Regions from separate parts of the Arthrobacter sp. LjRoot78 genome, predicted to be linked through region 2. Evidence: predicted binding sites of a transcription regulator. Region 2 holds the regulator's gene; the other holds the start of a gene.
What was found. The regulator HrcA, encoded in region 2, represses chaperone genes, less so after heat shock. The targets are predictions, from matches to a motif close to TTNGCACTCGNNNNNNNCGAGTGCNAA.

Region 1: groES (co-chaperone GroES) is a predicted target of HrcA. The motif match lies at 2,533-2,559, and genes of this name have one in related genera.

The regions. Positions count from the first base shown of each region.
Region 1 covers NZ_CAXUTG020000001.1:3,166,086-3,172,517, reverse strand. The annotation lists gene ACSQ1X_RS14685 (shikimate 5-dehydrogenase) at 1-776, shown strand, start outside; gene ACSQ1X_RS14680 (THUMP-like domain-containing protein) at 816-2,045, opposite strand; gene ACSQ1X_RS14675 (hypothetical protein) at 2,113-2,511, shown strand; gene groES (co-chaperone GroES) at 2,718-3,014, shown strand; gene groL (chaperonin GroEL) at 3,099-4,709, shown strand; gene ACSQ1X_RS14660 (LuxR C-terminal-related transcriptional regulator) at 4,942-6,432, shown strand, end outside.
Region 2 covers NZ_CAXUTG020000001.1:2,432,941-2,439,372, forward strand. The annotation lists gene ACSQ1X_RS11275 (GerMN domain-containing protein) at 1-846, shown strand, start outside; gene ACSQ1X_RS11280 (16S rRNA (uracil(1498)-N(3))-methyltransferase) at 852-1,628, opposite strand; gene dnaJ (molecular chaperone DnaJ) at 1,631-2,758, opposite strand; gene hrcA (heat-inducible transcriptional repressor HrcA) at 2,853-3,866, opposite strand; gene ACSQ1X_RS11295 (DUF3097 domain-containing protein) at 4,127-4,978, shown strand; gene ACSQ1X_RS11300 (DUF4870 domain-containing protein) at 5,124-5,543, shown strand; gene hemW (radical SAM family heme chaperone HemW) at 5,587-6,432, opposite strand, start outside.

The DNA.
Region 1 (6,432 bases), 730 kb from region 2:
GCAACAACGGGACCCGCTTCCACAACCATCTGTATGAGCAGCTGGGCCTGAACTGGATCTACAAGGCCTTCGCGCCCACGGACCTTGCCCAGGCGATTGCCGGGGTCCGTGGACTTGGCATCCGGGGCTGCGCGGTGTCCATGCCGTACAAGGAAGACGTCATTGCGCTGGTGGACGTGATGGACCCCTCGGCCAAGGCCATCGATTCGGTCAACACCATCGTGAACGACGGCGGCAAGCTCACGGCCTACAACACGGACTACACGGCGATCGAGCAGCTGCTGCAGCGCAACGCCGTCCCGACGAACTACTCGGTGCTGCTCAAGGGCTCCGGCGGCATGGCCAAAGCCACGGCCGCCGCCCTCCGCGATGCAGGCTTCCGCGACGTCACCATCGTTGCCCGCAACGCGGCGTCAGGAAAGCCGCTCGCGGACCTCTACGGCTTCAAGTGGAGCGCCGAACTGCCCGCGGCGGACGCCGGCAGCACTGCGGACATGATCATCAATGTGACACCCGTTGGAATGGCCGGCGGTCCCGACGCCGACTCGCTGTCCTTCCCGCCGGAGGCGGTTGATGCCGCGAAGGTGGTGTTCGACGTCGTCGCGCTGCCGGCCGAGACGCCCCTCGTCAAGGCTGCCCGGGCTGCCGGGAAGACGGTCATCACCGGCGCCGAAGTGGCCACCATCCAGGCCCTGGAGCAGTTTGTGCTGTACACCGGCGTCCGGCCCACGGACGAGCAGGTCCGCGCGGCCGAAGACTTCATGCGCGCCCAGTAGCAGGCCATGCCCAGGCATGCCCGGTAACCGGGCAGCAGGCTACCTGGGCTGCACCGGCTCCACCGAAATGGCCACCCGGTCCTCGCCGATCCTGGTGAGGACCAGGGTGGCTGTCTTTTTGCCCTTTGACCCCTTGCCTCCGGCGAGGAGCTGCTTGCGGAGTTCCTCCGGCGTGACCGACGTGCCCCGTTTCTTGATGTCCAGCACGCCGATGTTGTGCTGCTTCACCCACGCCTTGAGGGCCTTGACGTTGAACGGCATCACCTCCAGGACCTTGTAGGCCCTGGCAAACGGGGTGTCCACGAGCTCCGGTGCGCAGATGTAGGCAATGTGTTCGTCCACGAGGTGGCCGTTCAGCCGCGCCGCGACATCCGCCACGAGCCCGGCCCGGATGACGGCCCCGTCGGGCTCGTACAGGTACCCCTCCACCGGACCCACGGGGGCCACCGGCCCGCCGTCGAACCCTTCCGCGCTGGTGATTTCGGCAGCGCCCTGCGGGCCCAGAAGCAGGGCGGCCCGCCGGATGCCGGGGCGGCTGACCGCATTGAACCACAGTGTCACTTCGGTGACGTCGCCGCCTACCGAGACCCACTGTGCCTCGCAACCGGCAGGGACGGATTCGTGCGGCATGCCGGGCCCCATCTTCACGCCTACCGCGTGCCCGGATTCGGCGAGGGATTCCACGAAGGACAGCGGCGGCGAGAATTCCTCCGGATCCCAGATCCGGCGCGTGCCCGAGGTGGAGGTGGTGCGGCGGGCCGGGTCCAGCCAGACGCCGCCCACGCCGTCGAGCGGGACGGAGGTGGCATCGGAGTGAACCACACTGGCGTGGGGGAAGGGAATCAGGTTCATGGTGGCGCAGGCGGCAGTGGTTTCGTCCATTTCCACTGCCGTGACCCGGATGTCCATGGAGGCCAGCGCCATGGCATCGGCACCCAGCCCGCAGCCGAGATCCGCCACGTGCTCGATTCCCGCGGAGGCGAACCGTTCAGCATGCCGGGCGGCGACATTGAGGCGCGTGGCCTGTTCAAGGCCCGCCTGGGTGAAGATCATCTGCCGGGCGAATTCGCCGAATTTGGCCTCAGCCTTGGTCCGCAGCCTGGACTGGGTGAGGACTGCCGAGACGAGCGCGGGGGAGTGGCCGGCTTTCCGGAGCGACTCATTGAGCCGGAACGCATCGTCCTCCCGGTACGGCCCCAGCGACGCCAGCAGCTCCCAGCCTTCGCTGGTCAGGAGCGGGGCGATCAGGTCCTGCGGTGCGTCAGCCATGTCATCAAGCCTAATCGAGAAGACTCATCGGGCAGCCCGGCACCCCTGTACGGCTAGGGTTGGAGGCATGGAAGACAGCGCAGGGCCGCAGCCACCCGTAGAAGATCAACGCAATGACCACCACCAGCACACGGGCCTTGCCAGGTACGCCCGCCCCGCGCTGATCGCCGGTGCCGCCATCGCCGTCGTCTGCCTGGCGCTCCTGGTGATCATCTTCTTCCTGGACTCCTTCAACGCAACCGTGTACTCCGTGGGCGGCAAGAACATCCAGGACGACACCGACGAGGCGCGGCAAATCCGCGAGTCGTACGCCGCTGTCCGCGCAGGAGGCCTCGTGTTCCTGGTCGCCTCGGTCGCCACGGCGCTCGCCGCCGCCGTCGTGCTGTACCGGAACCGCAACGTTACGAACGACGACGACACGGACGACGGCGACGACGTCGACTTTGAGGACCTGGCGGGTCGCTAGGCGTTCACCGCGGACGAAATTCTGGCACTCGCCTTGACCGAGTGCTAACGACTTACATAGAGTCGTCATTAGCACTCTCCCTAGGAGGGTGCTAATACATGAAGAACTGCCAGCCACGCTGCTGCCGGCACCGCGACGACGGTTTGCATGCATAGGCGCAACAGTTTTCCAGTCCATGAATTTGCTGACGAAAAGGAGAGGTCCGAGTGTCGGTCTCTATTAAGCCTCTTGAGGATCGTATTGTTGTCCGCCCGCTCGAAGCCGAGCAGACCACGGCTTCCGGCCTGGTTATCCCGGACTCCGCACAGGAGAAGCCGCAGGAAGGCGAAGTTGTTGCAGTAGGCCCCGGCCGCTTCGACGACAACGGCAACCGCGTTCCGGTCGACGTCGCCGTCGGCGATGTTGTTATTTACTCCAAGTACGGCGGAACCGAAGTCAAGACCGGCGGCACCGAGTACCTCGTGCTGTCCGCCCGCGACGTTCTGGCGATCGTCGTAAAGTAACTCTTTGACCCCGCGCCGCCGATCCGTCTGATTCATTTCTGACTGGTCAGCGGCGCGGGGTTTCTGTCTCGAAAGGACACAACCATGGCAAAGCAGCTTGCGTTTAACGACGCTGCCCGCCGGTCGCTTGAAGCCGGCATCGATAAGCTCGCCAACACTGTCAAGGTGACGCTTGGCCCGCGCGGCCGCAACGTCGTGCTGGACAAGAAGTGGGGCGCTCCCACCATTACGAACGACGGTGTGACCATCGCCCGCGAAGTCGAACTGGATGACCCGTTCGAAAACCTTGGCGCTCAGCTGGCCAAGGAAGTCGCCACCAAGACCAACGACGTCGCCGGCGACGGCACCACCACCGCCACCGTCCTGGCGCAGGCACTGGTCAAGGAAGGCCTGCGCAACGTTGCAGCCGGCGCCGCTCCGGGCCAGATCAAGCGCGGCATCGAGGTCTCGGTTGAGGCCGTCGCAGCACGCCTGCTCGAGAACGCCCGTCCCGTTGAAGGCACCCAGGTTGCGAACGTCGCAGCCATCTCCGCCCAGAGCGATGAGATCGGCGAGCTCCTGGCCGAGGCTTTCGGCAAGGTCGGCAAGGATGGTGTGATCACCATCGAGGAGTCCTCCACCACGCAGACCGAACTGGTCCTCACCGAGGGCATGCAGTTCGACAAGGGCTACCTGTCCCCGTACTTCGTCACCGACGCGGAACGCCAGGAAGCAGTACTCGAAGACGCCCTCATCCTGATCAACCAGGGCAAGATCTCCTCGGTGCAGGACTTCCTGCCGCTGCTGGAAAAGGCGCTGCAGAGCTCCAAGCCGCTGTTCATCATTGCCGAGGACGTTGAAGGCGAAGCCCTCTCCACCCTGATCGTCAACCGCATCCGCGGCACCCTGAACGTTGTTGCCGTCAAGGCTCCCGGCTTCGGCGACCGCCGCAAGGCCATGCTGCAGGACATCGCGACGCTCACCGGCGCACAGGTTGTTTCCCCGGAACTCGGCCTGAGCCTGGACTCCGTTGGCCTCGAGGTGCTCGGCACTGCCCGCCGCATCACGGTCACCAAGGACAACACCACCATCGTTGACGGCGCCGGATCGGCCGAGGACGTTGCGGCACGCGTTGCCCAGCTGCGGGCCGAGCTGACCCGCACCGACTCGGACTGGGACAAGGAAAAGCTCCAGGAGCGCCTGGCCAAGCTGGCCGGCGGCATCGGCGTGATCAAGGTTGGCGCAGCCACCGAGGTTGAGCTGAAGGAAAAGAAGCACCGCATCGAGGACGCCGTGTCCTCCACCCGCGCTGCCCTCGAAGAAGGCATCGTAGCCGGTGGCGGTTCCGCCCTCATCCACGCCCTGAAGGCACTGGACGAGGATCCGTCGGTCACCGCGCTCGAAGGTGACGCAGCAGCCGCTGTGGGCATCGTGCGCCGCGCCCTGGTCCAGCCTGTGCGCTGGATCGCCCAGAACGCCGGCTTCGACGGCTATGTCGTCGCTGCCAAGGTCGCGGAATCCGCCATCCACCACGGCTTCAACGCCAAGACCGGCGAGTACGAAGACCTCATCGCTGCCGGCGTCATCGACCCCGTCAAGGTGACGCGCGCAGCCCTCCGCAACGCGGCTTCCATCGCAGCGCTGGTTCTCACCACCGAGACCCTCGTTGTCGAAAAGCCGGCCGACGAGGACGAGCACGCAGGCCACAAGCACTAGCTTGCAGGCAGTGCTGTGCTTTACTAGCGCAGCAAAAAGGCCGGTCCGGCCGGGCGGTTCCCAGGAACCGCTCACGCCGGGCCGGCTTTTTCGCGCCCGTTTGAACCCCTTTGCATTCTGTCTTACACCTCTTTTCACCCCGGTCCGGGGCTTGCTGCCGGAGCTTGTGCACCCGGCACCCCCGGCGTACCGTGGCGCTTAGATGGAGCTCGGAAGGGTGCGGGGAGGCATCATGGCAACGTCCGAAGCCGGCCTGGACAGGGGCCGAGCCGCCTTCGAGGAACATCGCTGGACCGACGCCGTCGAGCACTTCCTCGATGCCGACCAGAGCGGGGGGCTCCCCGCGCCGGACCTCGAGCGCCTGGCCACCGTGGAAATCCTGACCGGCAAAACCGACGCCGGAATCGACACCCTCACCCGCGCGCACGAGGAGTACCTCGTCGTCGGCGACGTGGCGGGCGCGGCCCGTTGCGCCGGGTGGATCGGCATACACCTGATGAACGCGGGCCAGCCGGCCCGCAGTACGGGATGGTTCGCCCGCGCCGGACGGCTGGTGGCTGAGCTGAACGAACCCTGCGCAGTGGAGGGGCTGCTGCTGATGCCCACGGCACTGGGCATGCTGTTCGGAAGCAACCCCGAAGGTGCCCGCCGGGTGTTCACGGACGCCCTGGCCATCGGGGAGAAGTTCCAGGACCGGGACCTCATCTCGCTTTCGTTGCTGGGAACGGGCCAGGCCTGCGTGGCGCTCGGTGACATCAGCACCGGCGTCGGGCTCCTTGATGAGGTGATGGTCGCGGTAACCGCCGGGGAGCTCTCGCCAGTCCCCTCCGGGATCATCTACTGCGCCGTCATCGGCACCTGCCACCTGGCCTTCGATCTGCGCCGCGCCCTGGAGTGGACGGCCGCACTGGACCGGTGGTGCGGCGGACGGCCGGACATGGTCCTGTTCAGCGGCCAGTGCCAGAGCCACCGCGCCGACCTGTACCGGCTACACGGGGACTGGGATGACGCCGTCAGCGCCGCCAAGGACGCGCAGCGGCTGTCTGCGGCGGGGGATTACCAGGCCCTCTACGGCGGCTACTACCAGCAGGGCGAAGTGGAACGGCTGAGGGGTGAGTTCGCGGCGGCAGAGGAATGCTACCGGCAGGCGGCGCGCAGCGGCTATGAGCCCCAGCCGGGACTCGCGCTGCTCAAGCTGGCCCGTGGAGAGGTCCCCGCCGCGCAGACCCTCATCCGCAGGGCAGCAGACGCTGCCGACCTGGCCACGCGCCGCCACTTGCTGCCGGCGCTCGTGGAAATAGAACTGGCCGCGGGGGACACAGCCGCTGCGAGTCGGGCCGCCGACGAACTGGCCTCCGTGGCGCAGGACTGCGGGATGCCGATGCTGCAGGCTGCCTCCTGCCAGGCCGGCGGGGCCGTCCTGCTCGCCGAAGGAGAACCCGCCCTGGCGCAGCCGGTCCTGCGACGGGGGTGGACGCTCTGGCGGGAACTGGGCGTTCCGTTCGAAGCTGCGCGCTGCCGCACCCTTGTGGGCCAGGCCTGCCGCGCATCCGGCGACGACGATTCGGCGGTGATGGACTTCGAAGCCGCACACGCGGAATTCCTTGCCCTCGGCGCCGCCCCCGCCGCTGCCTGGGCAGCGTCGCTCCAGGACACTCCGGCGCATGACGCGCAGCCCGGACCCCTCACGCCGCGTGAACTCGAAGTGCTCCGGCTCGTGGCC
Region 2 (6,432 bases):
CAGCCGTCCTTGAACACCGCTGCCAGCACCCCCCAGACAGTCACCGGATCCGCCACCGCGGGCGTTCCCAGCACGAGTGCCCCACTGGAAACCACGCAGGCTTCCAACAAGGCACCCGTGTACTGGATCGGCCGCAGCAACGAGAACGTCTACCTGTACCGCGAATTCCGGGATGTCCCGGAGCAGGAAAACCCTGTCACCAGGGCCCTGCGCTCCATGATGTCGGACAAGCCGCTGGATCCCGACTTCTTTACCCCGTGGCAAAACCCGAAGAAGCTGGCAACGTCGATCTCCGGCAAGAACGTCATCACGGTGGACGTCTCACCGGATGCCTTCAACAGCAACCTCGACGAGGACATGGCCAAGCGGGCCATCCAGCAGCTGGTCTACACGGCAACGGCCGCGGGAGCGAGCTCAGGGCTGGTGGACTCGGGCCAGCAAATCCAGGTGGTCATCCTGGTTGACGGGCACACCGATTACCTCGCCTTCAACCACGTTCGGCTGGGCAGTCCCACTCCGCGCGGGGCAGGCATGGTGGCCCCGGTCTGGATCATCGATCCCCAGGAAGGTGTGGGCGTCCCCGACGGCAGCGTCAAGATCAGCGGACGGAGCACGCTGCCCGGGGGCAAACTTCGGTGGAAAATCCTGAAAGTCGACGGCAGCAGCGACAAGACCGCCTATTTGGGCGGCGAAGTCACTGCCTCGGCAGACCAGGCACAGTCCGGACTTTTCTCGATGAATGTCAACCTGGCGCCGGGAAATTATGAGATCCGGGTATTCCAGGTCGACCCGGGGAACCCCGACCGGGAACTGAACGTGGACTCCCGCGGTTTCAAGGTTTCCTAGCGGGGCTACCAGCGACCCAGGATGTCGCTGGCGAGCACCGTGGCGGCCGGTCCTGCCGTGGATGACCTCAGTACATGGTGGCCAAGGAGCGCCGTCACGGCACCGGCCCCGCACAGCCTGGTAACCTCCCGCGGACTGATGCCCCCTTCGGGCCCCACAATCAGCAGGATTTCGCGCGGCCCCGGCTCCGGTGCCCCGGCGTTGTTCTCGCACCACGCCTCGAGCACGCTCCGCAGCGGACGCACGGCATCCTCATGGAGGATGATGGCCAGGTCCGCGGCGGAGACTGCGGCCTGAAGTCCGGCACCGTCGACGGCGGCACGGACTTCAGGAATCCAAGCCCGCCGCGCCTGTTTGGCGGCTGCGGTCACCACGGACTGCCATTTGGCGTGGGCCTTCGCGGCCCGTTCGCCTTTCCACCGGACGATGGAGCGTTCGGACTGCCACGGGATGATCGCGTCGATCCCCAGTTCGGTGGCGGTTTCTGCGGCGAGTTCGTCCCGGTCCCCTTTGGCCAGTGCCTGGACCAGGACCAGGCGGAGGTCCGGGCGCTCCTCCGTGTCGAGGACTGAACACTCCACCGTCAGTTCACCTTGGCCAACGGCGGCGACCGTGCCGGTGAGCCTTTTGCCGGCGCCGTCGGCGATGTCAACGGATTCCCCCACGGCAATCCGCTTGACGGTGACCGCGTGCCTCGCCTCTGCGCCCTCGAGGACAAAGTGCGAACCGGGAACCTGGTGGTCCAGGGCTCCCGGGGTTGCGAAAAAGACAGGGTTGCTCACCGCTACAGGTTACCGAGCCGGTCCCGCAGCTTGGCGAAGACACCGCCGCTGGCGGAGAGTTTCCCTTCGGTGTACTGCTCGCCACGGAGTTTCGCGAGCTGCCGCAGCAGGTCTTCCTGCGCGGCATCAAGCTTGGCCGGGGTCTCGACCTGCAGGTGCACTTTCAGATCGCCGCGGCCGTAGCCCCGGAGGTGGGTGACGCCGAGCCCGCGAAGGGTGATGACCTCACCGGACTGGGTGCCCGCCTTGACGTCGATTTCCTGCTGGCCGTCGAAGGTGTCGAGGCTGAGTTCGGTGCCAAGGGCTGCGGCAGTCATCGGGATGTGCAGGGTCGCGTGAAGGTCATCGCCGTCGCGTACGTACGTCGCGTCATTGTTGACCCGGATCTCCACATACAGGTCGCCGGAGGGTCCGCCGGCAGGGCCGGCTTCGCCCTGGCCGCCAAGCTGGATCCGGGTTCCGGTGGCAACGCCGGCAGGGACCTTGACCGTCAGCGAACGCCGGCTGCGGATGCGGCCCTGCCCGTTGCATTCATTGCAGGGATCCTTGATGACGGTTCCGAAGCCTTCGCAGGAGCCGCAGGGCGCCGCCGTCATGACCTGGCCCAGGATGGAACGGACGGCCCGCTGGACCTGGCCGCTGCCCCCGCAGATGTCACAGCGCACGGGGTGGGTCCCGGGCTGGCAGCAGGAACCCTCGCAGGTGGGGCACGTTACGGCAGTGTCCACTTCGAGCTTCTTGTTGACGCCGAAGACGGCGTCGCGGAGGTCGATGCGGACGCTGATGAGGGCATCCTGCCCCCGGCGGACACGCGAGGCAGGTCCGGATGAGCCGCCCGCACCGAAGAAGGTGTCGAAGATGTCCTGGAAGGCGAAGCCCTGTCCCGAGTAGCCGGCGCCGCCAAAACCGTTATCGGTGCCGTTCTCGTTGCCGGTGGTGTCGTAGACGCGGCGCTTCTGCGGATCGGACAGCACTTCATAGGCGTGCGTGACAGCCTTGAAGCGGTCCGAGGCATCCTCACCGGGGTTCACGTCCGGGTGCAAAGTGCGCGCAAGCTTTCGGTAGGCCTTCTTGATCTCTTCGCCCGTCGCTTCGGGTGAGACTCCAAGAACGTCGTAGTGGCTGCTCAAAGTTCGTATCTCTTCCTGGTTGTACTGCCTGTGATGCTGCTGCCGCACCCCGGAAGCCGGGACACGGAGGCCGGGTTGGCTGATGAAGGGCCGGTCACGGCCCGAGGATCCTGGAAAGGTAGCGTGCCACGGCACGGACCGCGGCCATGGTGGTGGGATAGTCCATCCGGGTGGGGCCAAGGACGCCAACCTTGGCACTGGAACCGGGCCCGTAGCCTGTGGCCACCACCGAGGCTTCCGCGAGGCCGTCGTAGGGATTCTCCCGGCCGATGCTGACGGTCACGCCGCGGGGGTCCTGCGCCATTTCGCTGAGCAGGCGGAGCATGACCACCTGTTCCTCAAGCGCCTCGAGGACCGGGCCGATGCTCAGCGGGAAGTCAACGTTGGACCGCGCGAGGTTGGCGGTGCCGGCCATGACCATCCGCTCTTCGCGGGTGCTGCTGGCCAGGGCATCCAGGCCGCGGGCCAGCGCCTGGGCGGCGTGCCGGCGTGCCGGTTCGCAGCTTGCGACGACGGCGGGCAGCGCCTGCGGGAGCAGGCTCAGCGGCGTCCCCGACAGGCTTTTCAGGAACCGTGAGCGAAGGCCGGCAAGGGCCTCGTCGCTGAGTTCCTGGCCGACGTCGATGACCCGCTGCTCGACCTTTCCGGTGTCCGCAATCAGGACGGTGAGGACCTGGCGCGGCGCCAGCAGCACGAACTCGATGTGCCGCACCATGGCACGACTGAGGTGCGGATACTGCACCACGGCCACCTGGTTGGTCAGCTGCGACAGCAGCCGCACCGTGCGTTCCAGGACGTCGTCCAGGTCTTCCGATCCTTCGAGCAGCGTCTGGATGGCCCGGCGTTCCGCCTGCGACAGCGGCTTGACGGCGGAAATCTGGTCGACGAAGAGCCGGTAGCCCTTATCCGTGGGGATGCGCCCGGCGCTGGTGTGCGGCGCCGTGATTAGGCCCTCATCTTCCAGGGCCGCCATGTCATTGCGGATCGTGGCGCTGGAGACCCCCAGATGGTGCCTCTCCACCAGGGCCTTGGAGCCCACAGGTTCGCGGGAATGGACGTAGTCCTCCACGATGGCGCGCAGTACTTCAAGCTTGCGTGGTTCGCTCATTCTCCACCTCCGATCGGCTTCACCCGGGCCGCGGACCGGCTCTGTCGCCTGCCAGATCCCGTCTACCGTTAGCACTCGTCATGTCTAAGTGCTAACCAGTCTAATATGAGTCGCCGCGTTGTTAGCATTGGTACCGCTCCGGGCGAAACTCCGGAGCAGGACAGGACATGCACCTCCGTGACGCCACGGGCGCCGCTGTTCCCCTTCTCCTGTTTCACTTTCTGTGTTCACTTTTTCTAGCGCAAGGTTGTGTCTATCCGATGTCGTACCAGAACTGGGGCCCGCAGGACATCACGGCTCCCCGGAAAACCGAGCTTCCCGAAGTGCCGGTTGAACGCGGCATGGTGCTGGAAGACGTGCAGTCCGGCTGGGTGGGCGCCGTCACCAGGGTGGAGAAGTCCGGCGGGATGCATGTTGTTGCCCTGGAGGACCGGCGCGGGAAGTCCCGCACGTTCCAACTTGGCTACGGGTTCCTCCTGGAGGGCCTGCCGATCCGGCTGATGCCCCCGGCACCGCGCGCCCAGGCAGCCTCCGGCACATCCGGCAGGACGGCCTCCGGATCCGTGCGGGTGGCAGGCCAGCGCGCCCAGGTGGCCAAGGCCAGCCGCATCTGGGTGGAAGGCAAACACGACGCCGAACTTGTGGAAAAGGTCTGGGGTGACGACCTCAGGGTGGAGGGCATCGTCGTCGAGCCCTTGCACGGAATTGACGATCTTACGGCTGCGGTAGCCGCATTCCGGCCGGGTCCGGGCCGGCGGCTGGGAGTGCTGGTGGACCACTTGGTTGCCAATTCCAAGGAATCACGGATCGCCGATGCCGTGATGGCGTCCCCGGGCGCTGCGGGCAACGTCCTCATCGTGGGCCATCCCTATGTGGATGTGTGGCAGGCCATTCGGCCGGCAGTGCTCGGCATCGACGCGTGGCCGGTTATTCCGCGGGGCGTGGACTGGAAGACCGGGATCCTGACAGCCTTCGGCTGGCCGCACGAGACTAAGGAAGACATTGGCCTCGGCTGGCAGAAGCTGCTGGGGGCGGTGCGTAGTTACGCCGACCTGGAACCGTCCCTGCTGGGCCGCGTGGAAGAGGTCATCGACTTCCTCACGGTGCCCTAGGCGGAAGTTACCAGTGCGTTAGGCGGAAGTCGAACTCTCCGAATGCACCCCCGACCCAGTATTCTTGATAAGGCGGTTGTTGCTCCTGTGGCAGCGTCCGCTTATCCGGGAACCACCGCACCACTGCAATCCGAAGGACGACACCTTGGCAGAAGACGCACGTGAACAACGGGACAACCAGGCCGGCCATGGCCAGCCCCAGTATCATGGTGTCCCCGCCAACGCCCTGCCGCTGACGGCCAACGAAGACCGGCAGTGGGCAACCCTCGCGCACTTCGGCGGCATCCTTGGGTGCGTCCCGTCGCTGTTGATCTACCTGATTTTCAAGGACCGCGGACCGTTCACGGCGCAGGAATCCAAGGAAGCGCTGAACTTCACCCTGCCTCCCACGATCGCTGCAGTCATCTGCAACATCCTGGTGCTGCTGCCGGTGGTGGGGAACATCTTCGCGGTGCTGGCCACACTGATTTGGATCGCCGTGACGTGCTTCTCCGTGGCAGCCGGGATCCATGTGAACCGCGGCCAGCCGCACCGCTACGACTTCAACCTGCGCTGGATCAAGTAACCGGCACAATCGAACACCGGCTTCGAGCACCGGCCGGGTGCGCTCAGTCGGGCAGGATCCTTCGCACCACGGCGTCGGCAAGCAGCCGGCCCTTCAAGGTGAGCACCAGCCGTCCGCGGAAGGCCGACACGGGATCCACCAGGCCATCCGCGATCAGCCCGGCGACGGCGTGCTGGCCGGACGTTCCCAGCCCGGACACATCGAGTCCGCTGCTGAGCCTGGCTTCGAGCATGACCCGCTCGACGTTCCGGGTTTCGGCGTCGAGCGTTTCCCGGCCCGCCGCCGGCGACACGCCGCCGGAAAGCCTCCCCGCGTACGCCGTAGGGTGCTTCACGTTCCACCAGCGGACTCCGCCGACATGTGAATGCGCACCGGGGCCGATCCCCCACCAGTCGTCACCACGCCAGTACGCCAGGTTGTGCCGGCAGGCCTGCTCCGGTGTGCGCGCCCAGTTGCTGACCTCGTACCAGCTCAGCCCTGCCTCGCCGATCAGCTGATCGCCGAGTTCGTATTTGTCGGCGTGGTCGTCGTCGTCGATTCCAGGGACTTCACCGCGGCGGATCTGGGCTGCCAGTTTGGTGCCGTCCTCCACGATGAGCGCATAGGCGCTGATATGGTCCGGCTCATAGGACAGCGCGGTCTCCAGCGAGTACCGCCAGTCGGCCAGGGACTCCCCCGGTGTTCCGTAGATCAGGTCCAGGCTCACGGCCAGTCCCGCCTCCCGCGCCCACCGCACCACCTGCGGCACGCGGCTGGGCGTGTGCGTGCGGTCCAGGACTTTGAGCACGTGCGGAACTGCTGATTGCATCCCGAAGGACACGCGGGTGAAGCCGGCATCAGCCAGCAGCTGGAGCGATTCAGGGGTGACGGAATCCGGATTGGCTTCGGT